4 regions of the Hymenobacter sp. UYP22 genome follow, and region 2 is predicted to be linked to each of the others. Evidence: riboswitches for the same ligand, from Rfam matches in the RefSeq annotation. Region 2 holds a riboswitch; each other region holds the start of a gene.

Region 1 (5,923 bases), 340 kb from region 2:
ATACCGAGTTGGGCACAGGCTCGCTCCATAAGCTGGGCCGCTCCATTGAGTGGCAGCGGAGGCAGCGGGTAGCCCTTGCGGCGGCCAGCATCCCAGGGGTAAGGCGTAGGACCCGATATGCCCAGAAAGTGCTCTATTTCCTCGTAGTACGGCTCCAGCTCTTCGATACCAAACGGCCAGTCTACACCCTGCCCAAAGTCGGTGTGCAGCTTTAAGTCGCCACGGTGGGCGCGGGGCGTGTAGGCGGTGTAGTGCAACGTGGAGCCACCCACGCCGGTGCCGGAGTTGTTTTTACCGAAAGCCACCGGGTTTTGCCCGGCCGAAAGGCGCTCATCATTCCAGAACAGGAAGTTCTGGGCTTTCTCGTCGGTGGCGTAGTCTTTGGTCGGGTCGCGGCGTGGGCCGGCTTCCAGGGCCACCACCTTTAAACCGGCCATAGTCAGCCGGGCCAGCAGGGGCGCTCCACCCGCACCAGTACCAATTACCACGCAGTCTACTTCCTCAATAAAATCAGGAAGGGCAGCTGGTTGCTCCTGCTCGGTAGGGGTAGCGGCCGGGGCCGCCTCATTCTCGGCCAGAATATTTTTAAGCAGTGGGTCTTGTATTTCGGGCTGAACCGGGTTCAGCACGCCTTCTTCGAGTACTTCTTCTTCGGGCATGTGCGGTGAAATGGTGAAGTGGGGAGATGGTGGGTTGGACGTTCCATCGACGTAAGCAGCTTACATGATGCAGTTTGACCATCAAACTCACCATTTCACTGACTCACTAACTCTCAGCAGGTTCCCGGTCTTCCCGCTCGTTGAGGCCGATGCGCGTCCAGCCGGGTTGGTCGGCCATGCCCACGTACCCTATTTCCTCCTGGGCCAGAGGGTGGGCGTAGTAGCTTTCCGTCAGTTCGGCCAGCATTTCCTCAAAAAAGTATTTCTGCGACACTTGCGCCCAGTTTTCACCCGACGCTTTTTCGGCCGCCAACTGCCCCAGCACAGTATCCTGGGCGGTTTCATTAAGCTCCATAAACGGCTGCTGAAACTGCGCCTGGGCCGCCTGATTGATACCACCCAGGCCCAGCCGGTAGGCTTCCCGGTCGGGGGGCATCACATCATAGCGCCAGCCATCGGCCCGGCCTTCCGCCAGCCGCTTATCCACGTTCGGGGCCAGCTCAATGGGCGCTTCCCGTTCGGGCTGGGGGAAAAGGCGGGCAGCCACGGCCCGTAACAACTGGTAGGTATCGGCGTCGAAAAACTGCGGCACATAGTTTGTCGAAATAGTGAGCCGGGCTTCCAGCGCCGCTTTGGTGGCGGGCGTCACATGCTCGGAATCAAGCAGCGCCCGGACGGTGCCTTGGGGATATTTCATAGGGGTGAGGTGGAGAGTTTGCGAACTTGTGAAAGGCAGCTGCTGGCCAACGGCGCTTCGCAACTTCACCGCTTCACCCGTTTACTTATTGGTCGCTGCTCATTTTGCCGCCGGTAACGTGCACCAGGGAGCCAGTCATAAAGGAGCCGTCCTGGGAGGCCAGCAGCACGTAGGCAGGAGCCAGCTCCTCAGGCTGACCAGGGCGGGCCAGGGCCACCTCGTAGCCAAATTTTTCCACCTCCTCCCGGGGCATGGTGCCGGGAATGTTGGGCGTCCAGACGGGGCCGGGCACCACGCAATTCACCCGGATACCCTTTTCTCCCAGATAAGTAGCTAGGCTTTTGGTAAGGGCATGAATGGCCGACTTCGTGCAGGCGTAATCCACCAGAATAGGAATGCCAGTGAGGCCTACAATGCTGCCGGTGTTGATGATGCAGTCGTCCTGCTTGAAGTGAGGAATGGCGGCTTGCGCCATCCAGATGTAGCCGAGAATGTTAGTATCGAACGTGCGGCGGATTTGCTCCTCCGAAATATCCTCGAACTTCTCCTGGGCCATCTGGAAGGCCGCGTTATTGACCAGAATGTTGAGGCCACCTAACTCGGCGCGGGTGCGGCGCACGGCTTGCTTGCACTGTTCCGGGTCACGCACATCCAGCTGCAGCAGAATGCACCGGCGCTGCTGAGCTTCTATTAGCCGTTTGGTTTCCTCGGCATCTTCCACGTTTTCGTTGAAGAGAACAGCCACGTGAGCTCCTTCCATGGCAAACGCCACTGCTACCGCCCGCCCAATGCCCGAGTCGGCACCGGTTATGAGGGCAATTTTATCCTGCAGCTTGCCAGCCGCCCGGTAGGTACTGAAGCTCATGCCGGGCTGCAGCTTCATGTCGGCCTGTTTGGCGGGGTAGGGCAGCGTTTGGGCGTGCTGCTTCATGTCCTTGGCCGTGGGGCGTTTCACGGGCTCAGGCACTTCGGCGGCAACTTTGGACGCCTGTTTGGCGGCGGGCGTAGCGGCCGTTTTGGCGGCTTTGGCGGGAATAGGATTTGCGGGAGTGGCGTCTTGTTTAGGAGTCGCAGCTTTCTTTGCAGCCATAGCGGAAGTGGTAAGGAATAGTGCTGAGCTTATGCCTTACGCGAAACTGCTGAGGTTGTTGAGCCTTGGCCAAATTGATGTACGTACACGCGGCAGCTCAGGCTATTACTGCACTATTACTTCCACCCGACGGTTTCGAGGCCTCTGCTCTGGCTGGCGGTTATCGGCCACCGGCCGGGTTCCCCCGTAGCCCACGGCCGTCAGCCGCACCGAATCGATACCCTGCCGGACCAAGTAGCGACGTACCACTTGGGCCCGCTGCTGGGAGAGGCGCAGGTTCAGGTGGGCCTCGCCCACGTTATCGGTATGGCCGGCCACTTCCAGGCGCAGAGCGGGCTGACGGCGCAGGGTCTGGGCCAGTTCGTTGAGCATGGGCTGGCTCGAAGGCAGCAGCTCGGCGGTGCTCTGGGTGAAGTACAGGTTGGGTAGTTCCACGGCCGCGCCTTTGGCCAGGTTGCCCAGCTCCGCCAGCGCCGGCCGGTCATTCTTAGGCGGGCGCGGCCGGCTGGCCACGACGGGCCGGGGAGTTGGTTTGGTAGTCAGAACGGGCGTGGGTTTTGGCAACGGTGCGGGCGTGGGGCGCGGGCGGTACCCGATGACCAGGGCCGCCTTTACAGGCGTAGACTTGATACGGCCCCGCCGGGCGACCAGATAGGCCGCCGAATCAGCAGCGTTGGTGAGTTTAACCCGCACTGGCCGCGCCGACCAGAGGTAGCGCGTTGGAATGGGCTGAACGTTGGATTGGCTACCGAAGAAATCCACCATCGACGCGTCGGGCCGCTGCCAGGCCAGCAGCAGCCGGGAGTCCAGCGCGTTCTGATAATACTCCACCCGCAGCGCATAGCGCTTCCCGGCCTCCATCCGCACGCGGGCCTGTCCCTTGGTAAAGTACTGGTCGCGCCAGGAGTCGAACAGCAGCTGGTTGTCCAGCCACACCCGCACGCCGTCGTCCACGGTCAGGTGCAGCACGTACTGGCCCGTCACGGGGGCTTCCAGAAACCCCGTCCAGCGCACCGAGAAATGCTCGGCCGGCACGCCCGGGGCGGGCGGCAGCTTGCGCCACTCAAAATCCAGCTGGTTGTCAATGCGCGTCAGTACGGCCCGCTCGAAATTCTGTCCCCGGTAATACGTGCCCGTCAGGCCGCGCGGCGTCAGGGTCTGGGCGGGGCTGAGGAGCGGTGCCAGGAGCAGGGCGGCAACCCCGGCGGCATAGGATAGTGGTAGCATGATAAAAGCGGAAGTGATAAGGAAGACCCAAGCTAGGCAAACTGCCTTTCATTTCAACGAAGCACTCAGCGCATCATTGTCCCATTCCACCAAACGCCCTGCTCTGCCGGCCCGGGCATAGGCCGGGCCCGGCCAAGACAGCAGACGCCGCCCCCCCTCGCCTGCCCAGTTCAACTCGGCGGCCCACTCCTGCGTACACCCCGGTACCTCTCCCGTAACTAACAAACCACCCCATCCCATGGCTGACAAGAAAGAAACCTCCGCCAAAAAAGACCCCTGCTGGAAAGGCTACGAGCAAGCCGGTACCAAGAAGAAAGACGGTAAAACCGTGCCCAACTGCATCAAAAAGGACTAGCTACCTCACTACTCCTTGCTTAGAGCCCGGCCGTGCCAACGGCCGGGCTTGTTGTTTTTAGCGGCTTGCGCTGTATCTTCGCTGTGTTACTTATCCAGAAAGACCGAGGGATTGGGCCCAATGACGTCTTAGCAACCTGAAATAAAACAAGGTGCTAACTCCCTTTTCAAGGCCTTTGCGGGCCTTGAAAGAAGATAAGTACGGAACCGGCCTCCGCGCCCGGCTCTTTCTGGATAGGCACTTTTCGCCGCTGATTTTCCTTAGAAGAGCCGATATGCCGACCGTTCTCACCGCCTCCGCCCGCCCCGACTCGCCCCTCTACGACATTCTGCGCCAGCGCGTCCTGGTGCTGGACGGCGCCATGGGCACCATGATTCAGCGCCACCCGCTGACCGAGGAGGACTTCCGGGGCACCCGTTTCGCCGACCACTCGCACCCCTTGCGCGGCAATAACGACCTGCTTAGCCTCACCCGCCCCGACATCATCAAGGGCATCCACGCCGAGTACTTTGCCGCCGGGGCCGACATGGTGGAAACCAACACGTTCAGCGGCACCACCATTGCCCAAGCCGACTACGCGCTGGAACACGTGGTATATGAGTTGAACTACGAGTCAGCTCGGCTGGCCAAGGAAGCCGCCGACGAGTTTACCGCTCAGAATCCGGCCAAGCCACGCTTTGTAGCCGGGGCCATTGGCCCCACCAACCGCACGGCCTCCCTCTCGCCCGACGTCAACCGCCCTGGCTTCCGCGCCGTGACCTTTGACGAGCTGGCCACCGCTTACCACGAGCAGGTGCGCGGCCTGATTGACGGCGGCTCCGACGCGCTGCTCATCGAAACCATCTTCGACACGCTCAACGCCAAAGCCGCGCTGTACGCGGTGCAGAAGTTCTTCGACGAAGGTGGCCGGGTGGTGCCCGTCATGATTTCCGGTACCATTACGGATGCCTCGGGCCGCACGCTGAGCGGGCAGACGGTAGAAGCTTTCTGGAATTCCATTCGCCACCTGCCGCTGCTGAGTGTGGGGTTGAACTGCGCCCTCGGGGCCGACCAGCTCAAGGTGTACATCAAGGAGTTGAGCCGTATTGCCGACGTACACATTTCCGCTTACCCCAACGCCGGTTTGCCCAACGCTTTTGGCGGCTACGACGAGTCGGCGCAGGAGTTTGCGGGCGTGGTAGAAGGCTACCTCTCCGACCGGCTCGTGACGGTGGTGGGCGGCTGTTGCGGGACCACGCCCCAGCACATTGCCGAGCTAGCCAAGCTGGCCGAAAAGTACGAGCCGCGCCCCTTGCCGGAAGTGCCCCAGGCCACCCGCCTGAGCGGGTTGGAGCCGTTCGGCATCACCGGGGAAAGCCTATTTGTGAACGTGGGTGAGCGGTGCAACGTGACCGGTAGCCGCGCTTTCGCCCGCCTCATCCGTACCGGTGCCTACGAGCAAGCCCTGCAAGTAGCCCGCGACCAGGTGGAAGGCGGTGCTCAGGTGATTGACGTGAACATGGACGAAGGCATGCTGGATTCCGAGCAGGCCATGACCACGTTCCTGAACCTCATTGCCTCGGAGCCCGACATTTCGCGGGTGCCGATTATGATTGACTCCTCGAAGTGGAGCGTGCTAGAAGCCGGCCTGAAATGCGTGCAGGGCAAGAGCATCGTCAACTCCATTTCGCTGAAGGAAGGCGAGGAAGTGTTCAAGCAGCGCGCCCGCACCGTGCGCCAATACGGCGCGGCCGTGGTGGTTATGGCCTTCGACGAAAACGGCCAGGCTGACTCCTACGAGAAGCGCATCGAAATCTGCCAGCGCAGCTACGACATTCTGGTGAACGAAGTCGGGTTTCCGGCCGAGGATATCATCTTCGACCCCAACATCCTGACCGTGGGCACCGGTATGGAGG
Region 2 (5,923 bases):
TTGGGCGTCGCGGGCGTTGCTGTCGGCGGCCTTAAACGTGGCCGAATCTTTGGCACCAGGGTCGTTGGAGGCGTAGTCCTGGGCCAGGGCCTGTATACTCCGCAACTGTTGCAACCAGAAACCAGCCCGCTCCCGGCGTTTAGCGTCCGGGCCAGCGGCTACTTTATCCAGGATTTTTCGCGCCTTGCCAAGCTGCATCTTGAAGAAAACCAGCTGGTGCGAAGGAGGAAAGATGTTGTGCTCTCCCATTGTGCTGATGCACTCATCCAGGTAGTCGTAGGCAATATCGGAGCTACCTTTTTCGGGTCTCAGAAAGGTTTCCAGGTCGTCCAGCATATCATCGTGCCCCCAGCCCACCTGCGAGTCGAAGCCGGCTACGTGCAGCTTGCCCTTGCCCAGCAGCGGCAGCAGCGCCTGAAACTCCTGGGTTTCCGTCCAGACCGGGTACACGGAAGCGGCAATGGCGGCCGGAACCGGAGCGCCCGCCTGAATTGCCCGCTCGGCCTGATCTAACGGATATAGGCTGCTTTCAAACGCCACGGTGGTAAAGCCCATGCGCTCCGCCAGAAACCGGATCAACCGGACTTTGGCCTCGGTAGCCGTACCCACGCCATGGGTGGGCTCGCCCAGCATGACTACCCGCGCCGGACCAATTTCCTGCCGTAAAAACTCCAGGTCACTTAAGTCAGCGTCCGTTGGGTTGATGGTGCGCACCGGGTAGGTTTTGATTGGCGCAACGGCCGCCGTAGTACCGGGCGCATTTTGGGCCAGTAGCGGCCCGGCAAGCATACTTAGCAAGCCACTCAGGGCCAGCATTCGGATAGAAAACATAGGAACAATAGTATGTAGTTGATCAGCAAGCTACATACTTCCGGTAAAATGCATCAAAAAAGCCCTTCTGCACTGGGCAGAAGGGCTTTTTTGAGTTTTTTGGACTGCTATACAAACCTAGCAGCGGGGTTATTCTTTTTCGAGTTTCAGCTCAGCACCGGTAGGAGCTTTGAGCGTCAGCTTGTCATCGGTGAGGGTAACTACATCAAACGTGTTGCTTTGGGCAGCGCCGTCGGGAGTCATGGTGATTTTTTTACCAGCTTGGTCGAAATCGTACTTACCGTTTACGGCACCAGCGGCGGAGGTCATGTTGTACTGGCCGTTGGCGAAGAAGGTGATACGCTCGTCTTCCTGCGCATCAGTCTGCTTTACTTTGTCGCCGGTGGAGCTCAGCTCCTTGTCGGTTTTCCATACTTTGCTTTGGGCACCGTACAGCATATTTACACCTTCTACTTTGCCCTCTTTGCTGCCGCAGGATGCAGCCGTGAAGAGAACCAACAACACCAGCAGGCTGGCCAGGAGGCGGAAGGGAGAGGTCAGGGTTTTCATGGGGAGAGTGAATAGGGTGAAGGATGTGGCAAACTCAACGGCGCAACGGCCGATAATGCGTCTAGTACGGAACCCCGCCGCAAGATGTTTGCCCGGCGGATGCCTGCTCCAGCGGAACATAGTGCAGCTACAACCTAATGTCTGCCACGGCGTAAGAAGCATCTGACTGACTGCCAACCCGGCCGAACGTCGGTGCTTCCCCTCCCACTCTTAACGATTCTACTCCTATGGGACTGTTTGATTTTCTCTCGAACGACGGCGAAAAGAAACCTGTTGAGCCAGCCGCCAAACCTGCCGCCGGTGGTGCTACCGACTTTTTCGGCAACGCCAACCAGCCCGCCGCTACCGAAGGCGAAACCTATACCGTAGTAAGCGGTGATTCCCTTTCGAAAATTGCCCGCAACCACTACGGCGACGGCACCAAGTGGCACCAGATTTATGAGGCCAATAAAGGCATCATTGGCTCCGACCCTGACAAGATTGAAGTAGGCCAGGTGCTTACCCTGCCCAAAGCTTCCAGCTAAGGTTAATTCTTTAAAATATGCAAGAAAGCCGCTCTTATAAGAGCGGCTTTTTTTGTGCGCCAGCCCCCTTGCTACTCGCAATAACTCAGCCTGGCTGTTCACTGGAGCTATTGGCTTATACAGATCAACTTAGTCACTGATTAACTTCGCCCGGCATATCTACCTTCTCTTTTATCTATATTACCCGCTTATTAACAATGTTTTACGCATAATCTCATCCGTTTATAAAACGACATTAGCCAGAAAAAATAATTTCAGCATTTTCCCCAATAATGCTTGCAGATATCAAATCTGCGTTTATACCTTTGCACTACCAACTCGGTACTCCTCCGCTCGCGGCGGGGAAGTTCTCATAGGATTTATACAGAAGTGGCGAGAGAACAGGCTCCCTGACCCACTGGCAACCTTCGACCGCGCGAAAGGTGCCAATTCCTGCCCGACCAGCCATCCGGCGGCGGGGCATATAACTCAGGAGTACCATGGAAAACACCCTCGCTTTCGCCTTTTCAGCCCCTACCGCCTCAGCCGCCATTGCGCCTGCTGTTTCGTCGTGGGTTTTTTGCGTTGCCCCGGCTGCCTCAGCCGCTACCGGCCGAATGCGAATGCGCTGCTGTAGCAGCGCGTGTTGTTGCTGTTGCTAGCCGCAAGCCCGGCCCCGCAGCCCTCTTCCCTCCCAGCCTAGCTTCGGCCCGAGCCGAAGGTGCCTGCTACTAGGCATCCGGCAGGCAACCCACGCGTTACCAACTTCATCGTCAACAATTTGGCATGAACAACGCGGCCTTATTCCCCTCGCGGCGGCTCTGCCTTTCAGGTTCTCTTCCTACCCCCAACGTCTTCAAACTCAGCCCTGCCATGTCCACGCAGAACTTCCATTTCGAGACCCTCCAACTCCACGCCGGCCAGCAGCCTGACCCCGTAACCGGTTCCCGCGCCGTACCCATTCACCAGACTACCAGCTACGTGTTCAGGAATGCTGAGCACGGCGCTAACCTGTTTGCCCTGAAGGAGTTTGGCAATATTTATACTCGCCTGATGAACCCGACTACCGACGTGTTCGAGCAGCGGGTGGCGGCGTTGGAAGGTGGTGTGGCAGCCCTGGCGGTATCCTCGGGGCAGGCAGCGCAGTTTATTGCCCTCAACAACATTTTGCAGGCCGGCGACAACTTTGTGAGCACCACGCACCTGTACGGCGGCACTTACAACCAGTTTAAAGTGGCCTTCAAGCGTTTAGGCGTTGAAGTCCGTTTTGCCGATGGCGACCAGCCCGCCAAGTTTGAGGCCCTGATTGATGAGAAGACCAAGGCTATTTACCTGGAAACCATCGGTAACCCCAGCTTCAGCATTCCTGATTTCGAGGCTATTGCCGCCATTGCCCGCAAGCACGATTTGCCGCTTATTGTGGACAATACGTTTGGGGCCGGCGGTTACCTGTTCCGTCCTTTGGAACACGGGGCCAACATTGTGGTGGAATCGGCCACGAAGTGGATTGGCGGCCACGGCACCAGTGTGGGTGGCGTAATTGTGGATGGAGGCACCTACGACTTCGGCAACGGCAAGTTCCCGCAGTTCACGGAGCCATCTGATGGGTACCACGGGCTGATTTTCAACGACGTATTCGGCAAAAACGGCCCGTTTGGCAACATCGCCTTTATCATCCGGGCCCGGGTAGAGGGGCTGCGCGACTTTGGCCCCTCGCAGAGCCCGTTCAACTCCTTCCTGCTGCTCCAAGGCCTGGAAACGTTGAGTCTGCGGGTGGAGCGCACCGTGGAAAACGCCCTGCGCGTGGCCAACTGGCTGGAGCAGCATCCGCAGGTGGAAGCCGTGAACTACCCTGGTCTGAAAAGCAGCCCCTACCACATCCTGGCCCAGAAATACCTGAAGCGCGGCTACGGTGGGGTACTCACTTTTGCCATCAAAGGCTCCAAGGAAACTGCCACCCAGTTCATTGATAACCTGAAGCTGGTCAGCCACCTGGCCAACGTAGGCGACGCCAAAACGCTCATCATTCAGCCCTCGGCTACTACCCACCAGCAGCTTTCGGAGCAGGAGCAACGCGCGGCCGGCGTGTCGCCCACGTTGTTGCGCCTATCGGTGGGCATTGAGCATTTTGAGGATATCCGGGCCGATTTGCAGCAGGCATTTGACGCGGTGCGCAACGCCGCCTCGCCCAACACCCACAGCACCCTACTGCCCGAACCCGAAACTGAACACGCTGCACCGCTGGAAGTGTAAAACTATGAGAGGGGTTGAAGCCGCCGAGGGCAGGTGAGAGAGCCATCGGCGGCACAACTTCCAGCACGCAGCGCGGGCCCCCATTCCCGGGCTTACGAGAGAGACTCCGGGAATAGCAGGGGTGCCCGCACCTAGCCGGGGCGGAGCCGGGTAGAATTCGACTCCGCCCGCGGGCTAGTTTTTGATTCATAGCATCTAGGTAAGATCAGAGCGTCATACTCCTTCAAGCTCAGCATGGTGGCTTTTTAGCCCCATCCTACCCTACTGCATTCCTTTAGTACTCCTACACAATGCCTTCCGAAGATTCCCACGTGTTTCGTCTGCCTCGGCCGCTGCGGCTGGAAAACGGGGCCGTGCTGCCGCACGTGGAGGTAACCTACCACACCTACGGGCAGCTGAGCCCCACCCGCGACAATGTGCTGTGGGTGTGCCATGCCCTCACGGCCAACTCCGATGTACAGGAGTGGTGGCCCGGTTTGGTAGGTCCTGGCTGTCATTTTGACCCGAGTGAGTGGTTTATCGTGTGCGCCAACGTGCTGGGCTCCTGCTACGGCACTACTGGTCCGCTCACCCCAGACCCCACCAGTGGGGAAGCCGCCTACCAGCAGTTTCCGCTTATTACCATCCGCGACATGGTGGCGGTGCACGAGGCGTTGCGGGAACACCTGGCCCTGACGCGTATCCATACCTTGCTTGGGGGCTCCTTGGGTGGGCAGCAGGCCGTGGAATGGGCCGTTCAGCGCCCGGCCGTATTTGAGAACTTACTACTGTTAGCTACCAGTGCCCGGCACTCGGCCTGGGGTGTTGCCTTCAATGAAGCTCAACGGCTGGCCATCTTCGCCGACCCAACCTACCAGCAGGCTACCCCGGCGGGCGGGGCGGCGGGTTTGCGGGCAGCGCGGGCCGTGGCCTTACTCAGCTACCGCAGCTACGGCGCCTACGGCAGTACCCAAACCGACCAGAACGAGGCCAAAATCACCGATTTTCTGGCCAGTTCTTACCAGCGTTACCAAGGCGACAAGCTGGTGTCCCGCTTCGATGCCTACAGCTACGTGACGCTCAGCCACGCCATGGACTCGCACAATGTGGGGCGGGGCCGGGGCAGCGTGCAGGCGGCGCTGGGCCGCATCCGGGCCCGCACGCTGGTGGTGGGCGTTACCTCCGATGTGCTGTTTCCGCCCCAGGAGCAGCAGGAGTTGGCGCGCTACATCAAAGGGGCCATGTACGCCGAGATGGACTCGCAGTACGGCCACGATGGCTTTCTGATTGAAACCGCTCAAATCACTCATTTCCTCGAACGATTCTACGTCCAGACGTATGTCCACTAACCTTGCTTCCCTACCCGTTTCCGTTGTTTCTGCCCCTGCCCAAGCGTGGCGGGTTGGTTTGATTGGATTTGGCTGCGTAGGCCAGGGCTTGTACGATATTCTGCAGCAGCACCCGGAAAGCAGCTTCGTTATCAGCCGCATTGCCGTAAAAACCCCGCACAAAGCCCGCCCCTTGCCCGCCGAGCGGTTTGAGTTTGACGCCCAGGCGCTGCTTATCGATGATTCCCTGGACGTGCTGGTGGAACTCATTGATGATGCCGACACGGCATTTCGGCTGGTGAGCGAGGCGTTGCGCCGGGGCCGCCGCGTAGTGACGGCCAACAAGGCTATGCTGGCTCGCCACTTGCCCGAGCTGGTGCAGCTGCAGCGCACCGGGCAGGGCACGTTGCTGTATGAAGCGGCCGTATGCGGCAGTATCCCCATTATCCGGACGCTGGACGCCTATTTTGGGCAGGAGCC
Region 3 (5,923 bases), on a different contig from region 2:
ATGCATAACCCCGAAAACAAGGGCCGACTGGCCGATGGCAATCCAAGGACGGGTGGGGAAGTTGCGCAATAGCCCCTGCAATACCACTCCGCGCAGCAGCAGTTCTTCCAATACTGGTGCCACCACGCACAGCATAAGAAACCCAACGACCGGCACTTTCATCAGTTCCCGGTAAGCTTCGCCGGAGGAGAACTTGGGCAGGTGCAGAAAATGAACCAGCGTCAGCACCATGTCGGCTGATACCACCAGCACCGGCAAGGCGAGCAGCAGCCAGCCGGGCACGTGGCCGTGCAGGTTGATACCGGGCCAGCGCACCTTCTGTTTCCACCAGAGAATCCCCAGCAAGCCAGCGTTGGTACCAACGCCCATGAGCAGCAGCGTAACGGGCCGGGTCATACCCAGCAGCTTCTCTCCGACCAGTAAAATGGGCACCCCAACCAGCAACGACAGTAGCAGATACCACCCCAAAAATGCCCAGCTTTCCTTGATAGTTGGATACACTGTAGCCGGCGGGCTGGGCGCCGCCACGGGCGCTTCGATAACAATAGATTCCACAGAAAAACTGAATAGAATGAGAGCCAAAGCTACGCGCAAGGAGCTCAGCAACGCAAACAGCCGAAACCTTACGGTCCCGGCTGCGGCAACAGGCTTACCTGCTAGCTTCTTTTCTTCCTATTCAGCTTTTGCCGGATTACCTAGCTTGCTGTGCTTGCGACCGTAGCCGAAGTAAATGGCCAGACCGATGGCCAGCCACACCGCCAGCCGCAGCCAGGTTTCCCAGGGCAAGGATACCATCATTACCACGCAGGTGAGAATACCCAGAATGGGCACCACTGGCACCCAGGGCGTGCGGAAGCCGCGCGGAGCATCTGGCTCCCGCTTGCGCATAATCAGAATACCCACGCACACCATCACGAAGGCCAGCAGTGTACCAATGCTCGTCATCTCACCCACCACGGAAATAGGCACGAAGCCCGCAAACAGGGCAATAAACAGGCCCAGCAGCAAGTTCGACTGCAGGGGCGTGCGGAAACGCTCATGAATGCGGGAGAACACCGGGGGCAGCAGCCCATCTTTGGCCATGCTGAAAAACACCCGGCTCTGACCCAGCAAATCCACCAGAATTACGGAGGTATAGCCGATGATGATAGCCAGAATGACAGCCGAGGACAACCAGGCGTACGGCGTTTTCTCGATGGCAATGGCCACGGGTGCGGCGCTGTTTTTAAACTCGGTGTAGTTGGCCAAACCAGTCATTACGTGCCCGAACAGTACGAACAGCACGGTGCAAATTAGCAGGGAGCCAATGATACCGATGGGCATGTTGCGCTGCGGATTCTTGGTTTCCTGCGCCATGGTGGCCACAATATCGAAGCCAATAAACACGAAAAACACCACCCCGGCCCCGCGCAAAATCCCGCTCCAGCCAAACTCCCCGAAGGTGCCGGTGTTCTGCGGAATGTAGGGCTGATAGTTGGTGGGGTCGATGTACTGCCAGCCCAAGCCGATAAACACCAGCACCACGGCCACCTTCAGCGTAACGACCAGCGCATTAAACCAGGCTGAGCCCGAGGTACCCCGAATGATAATCATGGTGATGGCCAGCACGATGAGCATGGCCGGCACGTTCACGAAGCCGTGCACCTCACTGCCATTGGCCAGCGTGGCCGTTTCAAAGGGCGACATGACCAGCTGCGGGGGCAGGTTAATGCCGTACTTACTGAGAAACTTAAGCAGGTACTGCGACCAGCTGATGGCCACCGTGGCCGCGCCTACTGAGTACTCCAGCACCAAATCCCAGCCAATAATCCAGGCAAACAGCTCACCCATGGTAGCGTAGGCGTAGGTGTAGGCGGAACCGGCTACTGGTACCATGGAGGCAAACTCGGCGTAGCACAGCGCCGAGAAGGCGCAGCCCACCGCCGCCACCACGAACGAAAGCGTAACGGCCGGGCCGGCGTTGTTGGCCGCCGCAATGCCAGTAAGTGAGAATAAGCCCGCTCCAATAATTACCCCAATGCCAATGGCAATGAGGTTGAAGCCGTTCAGACTTCGTTTGAGCGTTCCGGCGCCGGTTTCGGCCGCCTCCTGCCGCAGCAGTTCCAGTGATTTTCTAAGCATAAAAAGGTACGCCGGACTACGGCCCGGCAGGTCGTAAAAAAGAGGGAAGTAAGCAGATGAAGCGGGCCGCACTACGCTGAAACCGGCGCGGCCACGGGCGTCAGGCAACCAGCCCCAGGCCCGGCTCCGGCACAGTACTAGCAGAGAATAGCGGGCGGGCACCTGGCGGCGCACACGCTCTGGGCTACGGGCTAGCTACAACAACGCGGGCTACAACAGGCTGCGGCCGTACCCAAGGGGCACAAAATGGCGGCAGAAACGGCAACACGGGCTGGTAAGCAGGGCAAAAAGCGCACGGCAACTTGTTTTTATATGGTCAGGAATTGGCACCGTTCCGCAGCTTGCGGGTGGTTGCCGACGCGTCATCGAGCCTGTCTCTCAGCGCCTCTGTATAAAAACAATCCTTCGGCTAAAAAGAATTGATGCCGCAAAGGTAAAGCCGGATTGCTGCCCCCGCAAACAGAGCAAAAAACGGCCTCCATGCGCAGCCACTTCTCTAGTAGCTGCTATGTCAGGCATGGGCTGGAAACCCTACCTACTGACTGTCATCTTATGACACCCAAAGCCGTCTAAAAACCCGCGACGCAGGACGCAGACTGAGGTTTAATCGAAAAATTTAAATTTTTACGGGAGGCTGTTTTACCCTATTGGCACCAAAACTGGCACCGGACTTGCAAATGCTCCATCAGCAGCCCGCTTGCCAGTCCGGACGGTGGCGGGCCTCTCCACTCAACTACAACTCCTTCACCATAGCCTCATGAAAAAGCTCCTCGTTCTTCTGACCGCCTTCTCCTTGTCGGCCGCTGTGGCCTCGGCCCAAACCACTCCGGTGAAAGCCGCCCACGGCCAGCACATGAAAGGTGGAAAAATGCAGGGCACCAAAACTGCCAAAACCCCTGAGCAGCGCGCCGACCACGCCGCCCAAAGCCTAACCAAAAAGCTCGGACTTTCGGCCACCCAAACCCAGCAGGTGCGCCAGCTGCACCTCTCCCGGGCCCAGCAGATGCAGGCGCACAAAGCCCAGGCCGGCACAGCCGCCCCCGCCGACAGAAAGCAGCATCACGAGGCCATGAAGGCGGAGAAAGCCCAGTATGAAGCCCAGCTCAAGCAAATCCTGAGTGCCGACCAGTACGCCAAATACACCCAACTCCAAGCCGATAAAATGGCGAAGCACAAAGCGCACCGCCAGGGCATGAAGCCGGGCCTGAAACAAGGCAAAAGCTAGCCTCCCCTACTTTCTCTCTCCCAGCAGCCCCGATGGTTTCCGTCGGGGCTGTTTGTTGGTGAGGAGGCGTAGCCATGCTGCGTTGGAGCATAGGGAGGCTGCCTGGGTCCGTTGTTCCAGCGGCAACCACGAAGGACCACGTTTCTACGCCTGATCCGGCAAACGGCCCTGCTCGGCAAACCAGCGCAGGCGGTAACACATAATGGCCGTTTCGCCGAGCTGCACGAGTAGGCGGTAGTTGGCCACCGCGCCCACGGCAGCCCCTATCACCGGCACCAGTTGGGCCAGTTTCGCCAGGTCAATATAGTCGCGGTACTCCTGCTGGAAGATGCGCCAGTCAAATGATTCGGCCGTCATGGTGGCTTCCGTGGTGGGCCAATCGGCGAGTTGCCGGTAGGTTTCGCGGCGGGTGTACTGGCTGCTGAAGGCTAGTTGGAAGATGTGCAGCAGATACAGCCGCTCGGGGAAGCTGCGTACATCGTGGCCGTACAGGGCGGCAATGTCAAACAGCAGTTTGAGTTTGATGCCTAGTAGCAGCGGAAAATCGGCGAGGCCCAACAGAAAGCCGCCGGCCCCGGTTACGCCGCCTTCCAGGGCCGCCGTGTTTCGGTATGCCCGGATGCGCGCCCGTACCCGCTCTTCCCGCTCCTCCAGTGTACCCTCCGGCACCGGCCGCTGGGTGGTATACGTGGAGCCAAACAGTACGCCCTGCACCATTTTCTGGATAGCCACGGTAATGGCCACATGCACTTTTTCCGGCAGCAGCGCATTCAGCCGCGCCTGCACCCGCCGCGTTACGCGGTTCAGGAGCGTGGGCTTTTGCTGCATGCGGCGCTGCCAGGCGCGCAGTTCGGCTAGGGCTTTTTGGTCAGCGGGATTCATAACTCAGGAATGGCATTATATAATTCGTCGGCATCAGCTACGTATAGATCAACAAACTCACTAAATGAACCTGCCACAACCCTGTACCAGTTCGCAGCGGCAATTTCAACGACAGTACAACTGGCTTCTTGCTCCTCAAATAAAAGCCCGTACCACCAGCACTTATGCATATAGTCGGCGAACAGTAAGCATTTTCTGCCTTCCAGAGCCGGTATTGAAGGCTCCGGCATAAAGTCGGTTGATTGAGAATAAAGCTCTAATTCATTTAGCGAATAGAAGTAAAATCCATTCTCATCTGCACCAATTGAAGTATACGGGTCCATTCCATTCGTCCGCTCAAGATATAGCCGAAACTCATGTGGCAGCGTAATTCCCAGCTTTTCCTCAAATCGGTCTAACCCTGCAACTGAGCAGCCCGGTTGAGCGTGCAGCTTCTGCTTTTCCCAGTGCCCTAACAATTCATCTAGCCACCGCATCATTTCAGCGCGTACATGCGCTCTATCATTTCCACCACTTTCAGGCCTTCCAGCGCATTGGTGGTGGCCTGACCGCGCTGACGGAGGGTGTCCACCACGTTGTCGATGACGTGGACGTGGTTGGCGGCGGAGCCCTGGTAGTTGCCGTACTGGTTGGCCGGATTGGTAGGCGGCAACTCGGGCAGCTGGTAGTCCCGCAGATGACAATACTCCACTTTATCCATGTACTGCCCGCCGAGGCGCAGGCTGCCGTGCTCGGCTACCACCGTGAGGGAGCTTTCCAGGTTTCGGTCCCACACGGCGGTACTGTACTGCAGGGTGCCGCTGCCCCCGCCTACCAAGTCAAACAGAAGTAGGCCACTGTCCTCAAATTCGGTCAGGTGCTGATGGTTGAAGTTGCGGAAGCGGGCCGAGACGTTGGTGATGTCACCGAACACCCAGTACAGCAAATCCACGAAATGACTGAACTGCGTGAACAGGGTGCCGCCATCCAGGGCCCGGGTGCCGTGCCAGCTGCCAGGGGTGTAATACCGCTCGTCGCGGTTCCAGAAGCAGTTGAGCTGCACCAGATGTACTTGCCCGAGGCGGCCTTCGCTCACCACCTGCTTCAGCCAGGCCGCCGGGGGTGAGTAGCGGTTTTGCATCACCCCGAATACCAGCCGCCCGCTCTGCTGCGCGGTGTCAACCACTGCCTGCGCATCGGTGGTGCGCAACGCCATGGGTTTCTCAATGACGACGTGCAGGCCCGCCCGCAAGGCTTGCTGCGCCTGGGCCGCGTGCAGGCCGTTGGGAGTAGCTACGGTAAGCACTTCAGCGGCAGGCCCCTGGGCCAGGTACTCCTCCAGAGAAGCGTAGAACGGCACCCCCGGAAACGCGTGCGTTAGTTCGGCGGCCAGCTCCGGCCGGGCATCTACCAGGGCCACCAGCTGCGCCTCCGGGTGCCGGGCTACCAGCGCGGCGTGGCGGCGGCCAATGTGGCCTACGCCGCAGATAACAAAACGAACCGGGGAAAGAGCAGCGGAAACAGGCACTGGATACGAATTGAAGGATAGGGCCCGCAAACTGCGAAAAAACGGCCGGTTGTGCGCAGGTGCGGCGGGTTGCAGTACCAGATGAGTTGCCGCTGGAAGTGGCCTCGGCGGGGTAACTCGTGTACCTTCCTCCAGAGTTGCGGTTGTATCTTTCGAGTCCCTATGCCTATTACTACTATTGCCGGCCT
Region 4 (5,923 bases), on a different contig from region 2:
CCTTGTACTGGGCGTCGCCGGTTTCGGGGTTCACGCCGGTTTGGTGATAAAGCCAGAAGGAATAGAGCGGAGCTCCCTCTTCGAGCCGGAATATGTCGCGGGAGCCGGAGGTAATGGGCGCGGCCAGCTTCTCGATGCGGTTCACATTGCGGGCCACGTTGGCGGTAGTGCTCCACTGCACGGCCGAGGTGCGGGGCAGCCAGTTGGCCGTTAGCTGCACCTCGAAGCCCTTGTTGCTCACGGCCCCGTAGTTTTCCACCACTGAGGCAAAACCCGTTTTGCGCGGCACCGGCACGTTCAGCAGCAGACCCGAGGTGTACTTGTCGTAGTAATTCAGCTCCAGCAGCAGGCGGTTTTGCAGCACAGCTGCATCCAGGCCTACGTTCCACTGCCGGGTGCTTTCCCAGCTCAAATTGGGGTTGGCCAGCTGAAGGGGGGCGGTACCGGGCAAATCGAGGTAGTTGGCCCCGCCCTGCACCAGCCCGCGGGCGGCAAAGTCGCTGATGCCGGCCTGGTTGCCCGTTTTGCCCAAGCTGCCGCGCAGCTTCAGCTCCTGAAACACGTTCAGGTTCCGGATAAACTCTTCCTCGCTCAGGCGCCAGCCCAGGCCCACGGCCGGGAAGTAGCCCCAGCGGTTGTCGGCCCCGAAGCGGGAGGATGCGTCGGCCCGCAAGCTCACATCGGCGGTATAGCGCTGCTTAAAGCTGTAGGTAGCTTTGCCGAAGAAGGATAACAGCCCGGCCTGGGAGCGGGACGAGGAACCCGTTTGGGTAGCGGCCGAGGCAATGCTGGTCAAATCATTGCTGGGGAACTGCTGGCCCGAGAGGCTGGTGCGCTGGAAGGTGTTTTTCTGGATGGTATTGCCCACCAGGGCCTGCAACGAATGGTCCTCGCCGAAATCCACCGAGTAGTTCAAAGTCTGCTCGTTGAGCAGAGTGATGTCGCGGGATAGGAAGGAAGTAGCCGTGCCCCGGGGCTGCCCGGCCAGGATGAGCGTGTTGTTGAAGTTGTTCTCGTACATGTCGTTGAAGTCGATGCTCCAACTGCTGCGCAGGGTCAGGTGCTTGCCGAATTGGTACTGCCCATACACATTTGAGATGACGCGGGAGCCCACCGCATCGTTGTTCAGATTGTCAATCAGGGCCTGGTGATTATCGAAGGAGCCGTACTTGGCGTAAGTGCCGTCGGGGTTGTAAATTGGCAGGTTGGTGCGCGGAAATAGGGCCGAGTTGATGACGCCCACCGGGTTGTTGTCGTTGCTGCTCACGTTGCGGTGGGTGCGCGTGAGGGCCGTACTGGTTCCAATGCGCAGCCTATCGGTCACGGAGTTATCCAGGTTCACGCGCAGGCTAAACCGGTCGAAGTTGGTAGGCTTGGCAATGCTTTCCTGCCGGAAATAGCCGCCTCCGATGTAGAACTGCGTTTTAGCCGAGCCCCCGGCCGCCGACAGCTCGTAGCTCTGGGTCTGGGCCGTGCGGAACACATCAGAAAGCCGGTCGTAGGTTTGCTGCTCCTCGGGTAGGCCGCGCCCCCCGGCGGCCACTGGGCGGTAGGGCAGCTGGGCGGGGTTGCCGCCGTCGTTCAGAAACCGCTCGTTTTCCAGCTGAGCCAGCTCCGGGCCGTTCACCAGCTCGTACTGTTTGGGCGCCTTCGACCAGCCGTGGTAGGTGTTGAAGGTGATGCGGGTTTTGTCGCCGGCCTTGCCGCGCTTGGTCTGGATGAGCACCACCCCATTGGCCCCGCGCGACCCATAGATGGCCGTGGCGTTGGCGTCCTTCAGGATTTCGATGCTCTCGATATCCTGGGGGTTGATGTCGGCCAGCGGGTTGCTGGATACCTGGTTGCCCAGGCCGGTGGCAATCAGGTTGGTGTTGTTGATGAACACCCCGTCCACCACGTACAGGGGGTCGTTGCTGGCATTCACGGAGTTGCTGCCCCGGATGCGGATGAACACCCCGCCGCCCGGCACCCCCGAGTTGGCCGATACCTGCACGCCGGGCGCTTTGCCCTGCAACAGCTGGTCGGGGCTGGCCGCCGGAATGTCCTTCAGCGCATCACCCTTCACCGAGCTGATAGCGCTGGTCAGGGTCTTGCGGTTTTGCTCGCTGTAGCCCGTCACCACCACCTCCGATAGTTGCTTCACGTCGGCTTTCAGGGCCACACGCACCGGGCCGGCGGAAGCATCCACGGTCTGGCTTTCGTAGCCAATGGCGCTAACTGTTAGGGTGCTGCTACCAGGCGGTAGGGTCAGCGAAAAAGTGCCATCGGGGCCGGTAGAGGCGCCTACGGTGGTGCCTTGGACCACCACCGTAACGCCCGGCAAGGGGCTGCGGTCCGTGGCATCTACGATGGTGCCGGTTATGGAGGAGGCGGCCGTCTGGGCGAAACTCGCCGGGGCCAGGCCTGCCACCACTGCTGGCACCGCCAGAAGGGTAGAGGATTTCATACTGCAGAAAAAGCAAGGGATGAGCATGCGCAGCCGTAACAGCAGCCTACTCGGGGGCTGCGCGGGCGCGTTGGGAGGTGAATACCAAAGAGGGCAAAAACCCTGGGGTAAAACTTCCGCTCCTACACCCAGCTTGTGCACAGCCGGGGGCCAGTAGGCCGGCAAGGGGCCGGTGGAACTAGCAGTTTGCGGAGAAAGGAAGTAGGGAGGATCAGGCTATTCCAGAGGCCGAAGCAGTCGGCGCACAGAAAAACCCCGCGGGCATGGTGGGCCCGGGTACGGCGTAGAACAGTGGCGCGCTACCGCTCCGCTCTACCGGCAAGCAAAAAGCAAGAAAGGGTAACCCTATGCCTTAGCAGCCCATGCCCACCATCCGCATACAGACGGCGCCACGCATCAGGCCACAACATCCATGCTGTACGGATGCGCGGGTACGGGTACTGCTGGGGGTGCTGGTGAAGGACTTCACGGCGTTGTTGTTTTTATATGGTCAGGACTTGGCACCGTTCCGGATGTTCCGGGGGTTGTCGGCGGTTCATCGAGCCTGTCTCTCCGCGCCTCTGTATAAAAACAATCCTTTGTGGGGTAAAGAATTGATGTTGCAAATGTACTGGCGCGCTTTTCGAAAAACCAAATTTTTGTTTCAGCGCCGGCTATTAGGGCAACAGTTCCACCTGGGCGTTCGTGCTCAAAATATTCCTTTTTGCTTATTTTAAGCGCTATTTAGGTGTTATAAATACCTGCTTTGTGGGTCTGATTGCCGCAGTTTTTCAATGAAATTATTCTGCTTTAAGAGCCGTCGGGCAACGTTTTGGCAAGCAGCAGGCGTCCTCTGGGCCAGCAGCTGCCAGCAACTGGCTTGTACCCGGCGGGCTCAAGCCAGTTGCTGACATACGCACCGGCCCGCGGGCCAGCAGCTGATTATCCGACCATTGATTGTAACTCGCGCTTCTAGAGCGTGTGGACAGTCGACGAAATGTTTTACATAGCACGTCATGCAGAGCGCAGCGAAGCATCTCGCGTGCTGATGTTGCGAGGGTAAGCAGACTTCCGCACACGAGATGCTTCGCTGCGCTCTGCATGACGTTCCTTCGGCGCGACTGTTCACATAGCCTAGCCGATTATCTACTTGCCATTCATGAAGAAAACCTGTCTTTCCATCCTGTTTGCCGCTTTTTCTTACGCCAGCTTGGCCCAGAAGCCCACCACCGAGGTTATGGTTGTGGGCTGCGACCATCTGAACCAGATTTACAAAGCCGATAAGCCCACCACCGATGTGCTGACGCCCCAAGGCCAGCAGAATATCAGCCGCTTCACGGCCGCCATTGCCAACTACCAACCCGATATGCTGGTGGTAGAAGCCCTGCCCGAGGAGCAGCCCCGCCTCGACAGCCTCTACGCCCTGTACCGCCAGGGTAAGCTGGACCTGGCCACCCTGCCCGGCGGCCGCAGTGAGATTTACCAGGTGGCGTTCCGGTTGGGCAAGCAGCTGCAACTGCCCAAAATTTACTGCGCCAATGCCCCGGGCGGTACATCGCAGGGTATTTTGCGCACCGGCCAGAATATTGAGGTATACCAGCAGGCTGGCGCGGAGCTGAGCAAAGTAGCCGGCGCCAAAAGGGCCGCGCTGGAAGATGGGAGCTTGCCCCTGTACCGGTACCTGGCCGCCATCAACCAGCCGGAGCTGTACAACCTGGTGTACCGGCTGCGCTACGTGACGCCCGCCCGGGTAATGAACAGCCGCTTCACCAACCCCGATGCGGCCGTGGATACGGCCTTCGTAAACCCCCGCTACATTGGGGCGGAGTTGATTTCGGTGTTCAAAAACCGGGACTATAAAATCTACTCCAACATCGTCACGCAGGCCTTGCAGAGCCGCCCGCAGCGGGTGCTGGCGCTGTTCGGGGCCGCGCACATCGGCTCCCTGCAAAGCATCTTCGCCAGTGACCCGGAGTTTCGGGTGATGGAGTCGCGGAAGTACCTGAAGAAGTAAGCCAATGGTTGTGCTATTGGCGTCGGCCATCAGAGCAGGTGAGTATATTCTTTGCCACCTGTTGAAAGAAAGGCATGCGGTGGCGTGAGGCAAATTCCTGAACTGAAATCTGCAGCCGGGATACCTCCGCACTGTCTGTAGTGAAATGCAACCCAGTTAGCCACAGATACACTTGATAGTAATCAAGTAGCCAAGTGTGCGTGTCTAGGGTAAATAGGGCTTGCAGGCCTTCTGGTCTGGTAGTTGTTTGGCCGGTACGCAAATGAGCTACCGCCTCAAAAGCCCGCAGTAGCTCGGCGTATACATTCTGTTGTAGGGCAGCTACCGTTGGAAATGCCGCCCACGTTGTGGCTATCCAATCAGTCAGAGCGGCAAACTGCTGAGTAAGGAATAGTGCCTCCGCTACCAGAAAATGATAACCGGCCGGAAAGAGATTATAAAAATCAGGTAAGGCTGGCGAGGGCAGAGTAGGCTGCGGAATGCTAGCTGCTTCCTGCTGCAACTGCTGCAACAGCGCGTTTGATAATGGCTGATTAGGCGCTTCATACCAAGCTGCCATTATCTGGGCAAACGCTCGTCGTCCCCGGGGAAAGGCGTGCGTTTTGGGGGGCACAGGTAAGGCTAGTAGCAACGGCAGGCGCGTCTGCCAGGCGGCGGTATCTTCGGCCAGAAACTCTCCCAAAAACAAGGTGCAGTGCCCGAAAAGCTGGGCTTCAGGAGTGCGTTTGTGCCGTAGGTATTCCGTCAGTATTTCTCCGTACGCTCCGGTCAGGTAAGCTAGGTCAACAAATGACTCCACAAACAGCTCTTGACCGGCCGGGTGGGCCGCCAACCGCAAAGCCAGCGGGGCGGCCGCGCCAGTAGGAGCAACCGGGCGTGTAACCCGCCCCAGAAAGTAACCCAATAGCAGCCGCTCTGGGTAAGAAAGCAGCGCCATGCCCAGCAGCTCCGGAATATCGGGTGGGGGAGAACTGGTGAGTGGAGCAGTTACCAATGCGGATACAGAGCGTCCAAACGCCGCAAAGTCGGGGTGACCCGCATAGCGGGCCAGCGTATCGAGAGTATGCAGATGATAGCCGCCTTCTTTGCTTACCAGCCCAAAAAAACGCCGTAATGTACTCGGACTTAGGCGCCGCCCACCAGTGGCCGCGGTTTTTTGCAGCTCTGCCTCCAAGGCGTCACAGTGGCTGGGGTAGCGCAAAGGCTGGCCAAAGCGGGTGGCTACGGCTTCGCGCAAAGCCGAGTGAAGAGGAGGAGCAAGATGTGGCACGGAGTAAAGTTGGAATTCAACAGTTAAAGAAAAGAAATTTTTGGCCTTTGCGCCTTGGTCCTATCAACGCGCACTTTTGGGCAGTCATTTATGCGTCTACTACTATGAAATGCACGAACTGCGGCCGGGAAAAGGTCTTTTTTGGTGATATCTGCAGCTATTGCGGCACTCGCAACCACGATAATAACCAGTCGCTGGACGGTTTCTGGGGGAG

Evidence for each region. A riboswitch is a leader RNA that binds a small molecule or an ion and turns the genes downstream of it on or off. The one in region 2 is predicted to bind S-adenosylmethionine.
Region 1: it holds a riboswitch for S-adenosylmethionine, as region 2 does, so the genes downstream of both, metH (methionine synthase) here and ABIB60_RS04210 (O-acetylhomoserine aminocarboxypropyltransferase/cysteine synthase family protein) in region 2, are expected to answer to the same signal.
Region 3: it holds a riboswitch for S-adenosylmethionine, as region 2 does, so the genes downstream of both, ABIB60_RS02910 (amino acid permease) here and ABIB60_RS04210 (O-acetylhomoserine aminocarboxypropyltransferase/cysteine synthase family protein) in region 2, are expected to answer to the same signal.
Region 4: it holds a riboswitch for S-adenosylmethionine, as region 2 does, so the genes downstream of both, ABIB60_RS09550 (SusC/RagA family TonB-linked outer membrane protein) here and ABIB60_RS04210 (O-acetylhomoserine aminocarboxypropyltransferase/cysteine synthase family protein) in region 2, are expected to answer to the same signal.

What each region holds. Positions count from the first base shown of each region.
Region 1 covers NZ_JBEPPK010000002.1:516,232-522,154, forward strand. The annotation lists gene ABIB60_RS05650 (GMC family oxidoreductase) at 1-659, opposite strand, end outside; gene ABIB60_RS05655 (gluconate 2-dehydrogenase subunit 3 family protein) at 766-1,356, opposite strand; gene ABIB60_RS05660 (SDR family oxidoreductase) at 1,442-2,446, opposite strand; gene ABIB60_RS05665 (PA14 domain-containing protein) at 2,552-3,673, opposite strand; SAM riboswitch class I at 4,116-4,229, shown strand; gene metH (methionine synthase) at 4,303-5,923, shown strand, end outside.
Region 2 covers NZ_JBEPPK010000002.1:175,601-181,523, forward strand. The annotation lists gene ABIB60_RS04195 (erythromycin esterase family protein) at 1-831, opposite strand, end outside; gene ABIB60_RS04200 (lipocalin family protein) at 961-1,380, opposite strand; gene ABIB60_RS04205 (LysM peptidoglycan-binding domain-containing protein) at 1,608-1,904, shown strand; SAM riboswitch class I at 2,261-2,374, shown strand; gene ABIB60_RS04210 (O-acetylhomoserine aminocarboxypropyltransferase/cysteine synthase family protein) at 2,757-4,136, shown strand; gene metX (homoserine O-acetyltransferase MetX) at 4,427-5,464, shown strand; gene ABIB60_RS04220 (homoserine dehydrogenase) at 5,454-5,923, shown strand, end outside.
Region 3 covers NZ_JBEPPK010000001.1:674,949-680,871, forward strand. The annotation lists gene ABIB60_RS02905 (CPBP family intramembrane glutamic endopeptidase) at 1-555, opposite strand, end outside; gene ABIB60_RS02910 (amino acid permease) at 673-2,121, opposite strand; SAM riboswitch class I at 2,427-2,519, opposite strand; gene ABIB60_RS02915 (DUF4890 domain-containing protein) at 2,879-3,346, shown strand; gene ABIB60_RS02920 (EcsC family protein) at 3,491-4,228, opposite strand; gene ABIB60_RS02925 (SMI1/KNR4 family protein) at 4,225-4,707, opposite strand; gene ABIB60_RS02930 (Gfo/Idh/MocA family protein) at 4,704-5,735, opposite strand; gene ABIB60_RS02935 (M48 family metallopeptidase) at 5,898-5,923, shown strand, end outside.
Region 4 covers NZ_JBEPPK010000004.1:233,473-239,395, reverse strand. The annotation lists gene ABIB60_RS09550 (SusC/RagA family TonB-linked outer membrane protein) at 1-2,446, opposite strand, end outside; SAM riboswitch class I at 2,926-3,017, opposite strand; gene ABIB60_RS09545 (DUF5694 domain-containing protein) at 3,585-4,439, shown strand; gene ABIB60_RS09540 (hypothetical protein) at 4,453-5,676, opposite strand.